3 regions of the Paraburkholderia sp. BR14320 genome follow, and region 1 is predicted to be linked to each of the others. Evidence: predicted binding sites of a transcription regulator. Region 1 holds the regulator's gene; each other region holds the start of a gene.
The links. Region 1 encodes FNR, which switches genes on or off when oxygen is low (the NO sensors DNR and NnrR bind a similar motif). Its sites were predicted from a motif close to TTGATNNNNATCAA; they were not measured.
Positions count from the first base shown of each region.

Region 2: a site for FNR is predicted at 1,128-1,141, ahead of AB3X89_RS36190 (cytochrome C). Genes of this name have one in related genera too.
Region 3: a site for FNR is predicted at 1,077-1,090, ahead of AB3X89_RS36210 (universal stress protein). Genes of this name have one in related genera too.

Region 1 covers NZ_JBFPKG010000001.1:13,348-15,546, forward strand. The annotation lists gene AB3X89_RS00070 (PAS domain S-box protein) at 1-419, opposite strand, end outside; gene fnr (fumarate/nitrate reduction transcriptional regulator Fnr) at 542-1,324, opposite strand; gene AB3X89_RS00080 (response regulator) at 1,341-1,748, opposite strand; gene AB3X89_RS00085 (universal stress protein) at 1,997-2,199, shown strand, end outside.
Region 2 covers NZ_JBFPKG010000075.1:671-2,869, forward strand. The annotation lists partial or broken gene AB3X89_RS36180 (AMP-binding protein) at 1-308, shown strand, start outside; gene AB3X89_RS36185 (acetate uptake transporter) at 339-950, shown strand; gene AB3X89_RS36190 (cytochrome C) at 1,198-1,533, shown strand; gene AB3X89_RS36195 (hypothetical protein) at 1,970-2,199, opposite strand, start outside.
Region 3 covers NZ_JBFPKG010000075.1:3,334-5,532, forward strand. The annotation lists gene AB3X89_RS36200 (hypothetical protein) at 136-354, shown strand; gene AB3X89_RS36205 (flavodoxin family protein) at 363-890, opposite strand; gene AB3X89_RS36210 (universal stress protein) at 1,173-2,012, shown strand; gene AB3X89_RS36215 (universal stress protein) at 2,036-2,199, shown strand, end outside.

The DNA of each region.
Region 1 (2,199 bases):
CGCTCGGTCAAGTCGCGGGTGACCTTGGCGAAGCCGAGCAGCGCGCCCGACGCATCGTGCACGGCGGAAACGACCACGTTGGCCCAGAAACGCGAGCCGTCGCGACGCACACGCCACCCTTCGTCCTCGGCGCGGCCGACGGTTGCGGCGGTTTCCAGTTCGCGAGCGGGCTTGCCGGCCGCGATGTCTTCCGGGGTATAGAACTTCGAGAAATGCTGGCCGATGATTTCTTCGGGCGTGTAGCCCTTGATGCGCTGTGCGCCGGGATTCCAGCTGGTTACGCGGCCGGCGGGGTCGAGCATGAAGATCGCGTAGTCCTGTACCGCTTCGACCAACATGAAATAGCGATCCTCGACGGACACGTCCGACCCGGACGCAACACTGGTGAAGCAGGAAGACTCGCCGCTCGATAGACCCATCGCTCCTCCGGGCGGCCACGCAAGGTCGCGTACCGCAACGCACTGAGTTATATCAGTTCAGGAGCGCCGGTTCCACCCGGCATGTCCCGCGAACGAACGTGAGGCGAGCGCCGCGCCGACGCTCAAACCCGAGCCAGTCGTTCCGGGTCTTCGATGCGGATCGTTTTGCCGTTCGCCTTGACGAGGCGTTCGCGCTGGAACTTCGAGAACATCCGGCTCACCGTTTCGAGCTTCATGCCCAGAAAGCAGCCGATTTCCTCGCGCGTCATGCGCAGATGAAACTCCGCGGCCGAAAAGCCGCGCGCCTTGAAGCGCTTCGACAGATTCAGCAGGAACGTCGCGACGCGCTGCTCGGCGGTCATCGTGCCCAGCAGCATCATCTGGCTCGATTCGCGCACGATCTCGCCGCTCATCATCTGATAGATGTGATGCTGCATCGGTTTGATCTCGCGACAGATCGCCTCTAGCTGCGCGAACGGAATGATGCACACGACGCTATCTTCGAGCGCGATCGCATCGCAATTCTGCTTGCCCTCGCCGATGCCGTCGAGGCCAAGCGAGTCGCCCGCAATCTGGAACCCGGTCACGTGCTCGCGGCCGTCGCGATGCATGACCACGGTTTTGAATGAGCCGGCGCGTATCGCGTAGATGCTTTGAAACTCGTCGCCCGCGCGATACAGCGCGTCGCCGCGTTTAATCGAGCGCGTCGAGCAGATCAACGCGTCGAGCCGGCTCAGTTCGTCCGGCGTCAGCTCGGGCGGCATGCAGATCGCGCGCATCGCGCAGGTGGAGCAGCGCGTGACGGCGTGGCGTGCCGCCGCGGTGCTGGGCGCGACGTGGATCGGTACGACGTGCGAGGTGCGAGGCGCGTCGTGGCGGGGTTCACGGACTGCGGCAACTTGCATGATCGGCTCCTGGCGGTCAGACCCGATGCGCACGGCGCGCATAGGCAATCGCTTCGATGGCGCGGCAGGCGAGCTCGAACTCCGAGGTCTTGTCGAAGAAGAAGTCGGCGCCCGCCGCTTCGCACGCGCGGCGAAACGCCGTCGCGTCATGATTGGTCAGCACGATGCTGACGATGGACGGCCGCGCCCGCGACAGCGCAGCGAGCAGCAGCAGGTCGGTCTTGCCCGAGAAACACGGGTCCAGCACCGCGACATCGGCGCGACTCGCGACGATGTCGTCGAACGCGTGCTCGACGCCCGCGGACTCGCCGGCGATTTCGATGCCGGGAATCAGCGCGATCAGACAAGCAAGCCGGCGCCGGACCTCGGTCGCATCGTCGACGAGAAAAACTCTCGATAAGGTGGCTGACGGGGGGCTGTCCATACCGACCAGTATTGGCGACCTAACCTTGGAAATATATCGGCGGCGCTTTAAGCGGTGCTAGGAGTTCAGGCAGTGGTTGTAGGAATATTCCTAGTGGCTTGCTGGCGATGTCGTCCAGCGGCGGCGACGCCGAGCGGCGGCCCGTTGACCTGCGTCAAGCCGCGTGGCGGCGCGCGCTTCACACTGTCGGTGCAAACGCGCGACGGCGCCACTTCGGGTCATGCCAGCGCTTTCAGAGGGAGTCCGACATGTATGCACGAATTCTGGTTGCACTCGACGACAGTCCCAGCGCGCAGCGCGCCTTCGCCGAGGCGCTGAAGCTCGCGAAGCTGACGGGCGCCACGCTCGAAGCCTGCTGCGTGGTGGGGCACGGCAAGTGGTCGAACAATGCCGACGTGGCTTTCGAGCCGGAGCCGGCGAGCGCGGCGCAAGATTTCGCCAGCCGCGCGCT
Region 2 (2,199 bases), on a different contig from region 1:
CGGTCGTCGGCCGGCCCGACGAGACGATCGGCGAAGCGATCGTCGCATTCGTCGTGCTCAAGGGGCCGCGCCCGGAAGGCGCCGAAGCGAAAAAGGTCGCGGAGCAGTTGCGTGCGTGGGTGGGCAAGGAAATCGGGCCGATCGCCAAGCCGAAGGAAATCCGCTTCGGCGACAGCATGCCGAAGACGCGCTCCGGCAAGGTCGTGCGGCGTCTGCTGCGCTCGGTCGCGAAGGGAGAAACGGTCGAGCAGGACATGTCCACCGTGGAAAACCCCGCCGTGCTGCTTCAGTTCGGACATAACGAGTAAGCCCCCCAGTTCCATTCAGGAGACTTCACCATGAAACCCACCGCTCCCAACCCCGCATCGCTCGGCCTTGCCGCCTTCGCGCTGACCACGTGGCTCCTGAGCATGATCAACGCCGGCTGGTTCAGCGGCGGCTCGCTCGGTCTCGTGCTCGCCGTTGCGTTTGCGTTCGGCGGCAGCATGCAGATCGTCGCCGGACTCATGGAGATTCCGCGCGGCAACACATTTGGCGCCACCGCGTTCCTGAGCTATGGCGCGTTCTGGTGGTCGTTCGCGCTGTTTGCGCTGTTCCTGCACGAACAGGTGCCGGCCGCGTTCGTCGGCTGGTATTTGCTGTTGTGGGGCGTCTTCACGTTCTACATGTGGATCGCGACGTTCCGCTCGTCGCGCGCGCTGCAGTGCGTGTTCGTCGCGCTGTGGGCGACCTTCTTTCTGCTTGCGGCCGGCGAATGGCTCGGCTCGGCGGCACTTCGGCACGCGGGTGGCTATGGCGGCCTGCTGACGGCGCTGCTCGCGTTCTATCTGTCCGCGGCGGAGATCATCAACGAGTCGCTGGGGCGCACGGTCCTGCCGATCGGCGCGAAACCCCCGGTCGTCGAAATGGAATCGCTCAGCGCCGCGGTGGTGACGCGTTTTGCGGATTGATTACGCTCATCCGCCGCTGCACTCGGGCCGCCGCGCATATCAGATGCGCGGCGGCCCTCGTCATCTGGATACGCTCCCGCACGCGCGAAACTTGCGGCTGACTGGCGGGCGAAAGCTTTACCCAATGCCACGGCGCACGGGCGAACCGGGAACCCGCCGGCTTGCACCGCAGATCATTTGACCGAGGTCAATAAGGGCAGTTTCGCCGCCCATACACTGGTCTTATTCCTTATGCGGGAGCACTGCCGTGATTGCGCGAATTCGAAACTGTCTGCTGGTGTGCGCGGCGTCCGCGCTGACGGCCGGCACCGCCTACGGCGAATCCGAGCCGACCGCGCTCGTCGATCAGCAGCACTGCATGTTCTGCCACACGCGCGATGCGCCATTTCTCGCGCCGTCGTTCCAGCAGATCGCCGACCACTATCGCAACATGCCCGATGCGCAGCCGATGCTTGAGCACAAGCTGCGGCTCGGCGGCAAGGCACACTGGGGCGATACGCCGATGCCGCCCGCGGCCGAACGCGGTGGCCCGCTGTCGGCACAGGACGCGCACACCTTAGTGCAGTGGGTGCTTAGCCAATAAGGACTCGTCGAGCCGGCCAGCGACATACGATCGCGGCGATCACCCCGTCAGTCGCTCACGTTGCGCGGCGCGTTCGCTCTGTGGCTCGACAAAGACACATGGCAAGGCCCGCATAAAGGTTCTTTCGATCCCGAGGTTCGATCGATATCAGACCAGCCGGGGATCCGCGCTGTTTATTCCTGTGCCGACATTCGGATCGGTCATGTAATCGATTATTCCGCGCATTTGCTGCGCCCCGTCGCTCTTGTCGGGCGCATCGCGGAACATGGTTTTGCCGTCCTGGAGAGCATTTACCCGCTGCGACCTCAAGCTCAAGATACGCATACGACCGGCCACCTATTTGATGCAGGTCAACGTAGTGTGGTCATGCGCTTTGCGGACTGATTCGGCGGAGTGATCCCGTGCACTGATACGCATTCGAGCTCGCTGAAGCTCGTCATTTCGCTTCGCTCATAAACGCGCGAAACTCGTCCTCGACCGCGACGATCGCATTCGCACAGGTCCAATACATCACGCTCGCGTTACCGTCGGTGCGGTACATGCCGCGGCACATCGCTTTCAGCTGAATTAGCGCGTGATCTTCGTCGAGCCGTCCCTTCTGCGCCGCGAGATACACGAAGCCGAACGAATGCGGCAACGCGGTTTCGATCAGCGTATCGTCAGCGC
Region 3 (2,199 bases), on a different contig from region 1:
CAAGCGGTGCCACTGCCACGCGTCTACGCTTGCGATGAATACCGCCCCGGCCACATCCACACTACCCGGCGAGGACGACTGAGACCCGTTTCGTTTCTGTTCACGCTGCTCTGCATGTCAGGATGCGGGGGCGACATGGTGCCGGTTGCCGATCGCGAAGTCGCTGTGGCCTTTGCCGACGTGCTGGATCTCTACAACGAACGACTCGAACTGACGGAGGGTCTTGCTCGCGCGCAAGCACCCGCTCTCACGGCTCCGGACGGAACGCCTGTGCATCGTCATCCGCGCACCGACTTCGACGCGTTGCGCGGCTCGCTGCGCGTCGAGTCGCAGCGTTTTCGACCGCGAGCCTGAACACCCCGCTACACCAGCCACTCCATCTCGCGGCGTGCCGCCATTCTCGACCTGATCTTCTGCGCGAACGTGTCGCGCTTGACGCCGTCTTTGCGTCGATACAGGTCACTGCCGGTAAACACGCAGGTCGCAAGCGGCACCTTGCCCGCCGCCTCAGACATCTGCTTCAGCGCCTCTTTGCCGCCGAACGCGCCCTCGCAGCAAAACAGCGCGAGCCGGCGAACCTGCGGGCCCTGCAATTCCAACCACGCCCGAGCTGGCGCGCATGCGCCGCGTGCCCAGACGGGCGCGCCAACGACGACGAGGTCATACGCTGCGACGTCGAGCAACGCCGGCATGACCTCGGCGTGTCGATGACACAGCGCATCCATCAACGATCTGACGAAACCGCGTGCACCGTTACGCGGCTCGGGACCGCCGGGTTCGCGGATCGGTTCGATGTCGGCGTCCAGCCCGGACGCGAGCAGCTCGGCATCACGCCGCGTTGTGCCGGTTCGCGAGTAATAGACGATGAGAATCCTGCAACGCTCGGACATATGCTTTCTCCGACAGCGGACATTGGGCACCTCATCCGCCAATTGAGCGTCATGCGCTGCGAACGTGCCGGCTCGCGATGCGATGCCGCTTCGATCAAGATTCGACTCGCGGGCGGTGGTGTCAGAGTAATTGAGCTCGGCCGGCAGCGATTGACCCACGTCAACTGGCGTGCGGCATCCGCGTGCTTGATCTGCGTCAACAGTCGCGCCGGGCTGGACCATAGACTAAATGTCACCACGGGTTGCGCCCGTTTCCACGCGGTCTGTCAGGGAGCCTTGACGATGAGCTACAAAAGCATTCTCGTTCACCTCGATACGAGCGTTCGCGCGCATCCGCGTCTCGAGATCGCATTGCAGCTTGCACACCGGTTTCACGCGGGGCTGACCGGTCTGTTTTCGACCTATGTGCCACCGCGCCACGCGTTCTTCGTCATGGCTGGCACTGCCGAGTACTACGCGGAGCACGAGCGCCAGCGCCACGAAAGGGCTGGCTCGCTCGAGCGGCTCTTTCATGCCGAACTCGCGCGTGCAAAGGTCGAAGGTCAGTGGATCACCGCAGACGGCTATGCGAACGACGTTGTGCCGCCGTACGCCCGTCTCGCCGATCTGATCGTGCTCGGACAGACTGATCCGGTCGACCCCGAGGCGTTCGTCGCCGAACAGTTCGTCGAGCACGTCGTGCTGTCGACGGGACGGCCGGTATTGCTGGTGCCGTCGAGCGGGCGCGTCACGCCGCCGGGCCGGCACGTGCTGATCGCGTGGGACGGCAGCCGTGAAGCCACCCGCGCGATCCACGACGCGCTGCCGTTCCTCGCGCATGCCGCGAAGGTGTCGCTGCTGACGGTCCATTCGCCCAGCGATCAACCGCCGCGCGATAGGATTCCCGGCGCGGACATCGCGCTGACCATCGCGCGTCACGGCGTGAAGATCGACGTGCGAGAGCTGACCATCGAAAACGACACGCCGGTCGGCGATGCTTTGCTGTCGCAAGCGTCGGAGCTCGGCTGCGACCTGATCGTGATGGGCGCGTACGCACACTCCCGGCTGCATGAAGTCGTACTGGGAGGCGCAACGCGCACGATGCTCGAGTCGATGACCGTGCCAGTGCTGTTGTCGCACTGAAGATCGCGCTTAAGGAGACCATTATGTTTCACCGCCTACTGGTCGCGCTCGACGGCAGCGATACCGTCTCTCGAGCCTTCGATGCCGCATTGACCCTCGCCGCCGAGTCCGGTGCCGAATTGATGCCGCTGTATGTGATCGATATGCCCATCATGGCGTACGACACGCCGGGTTTCGATCCGTCCGT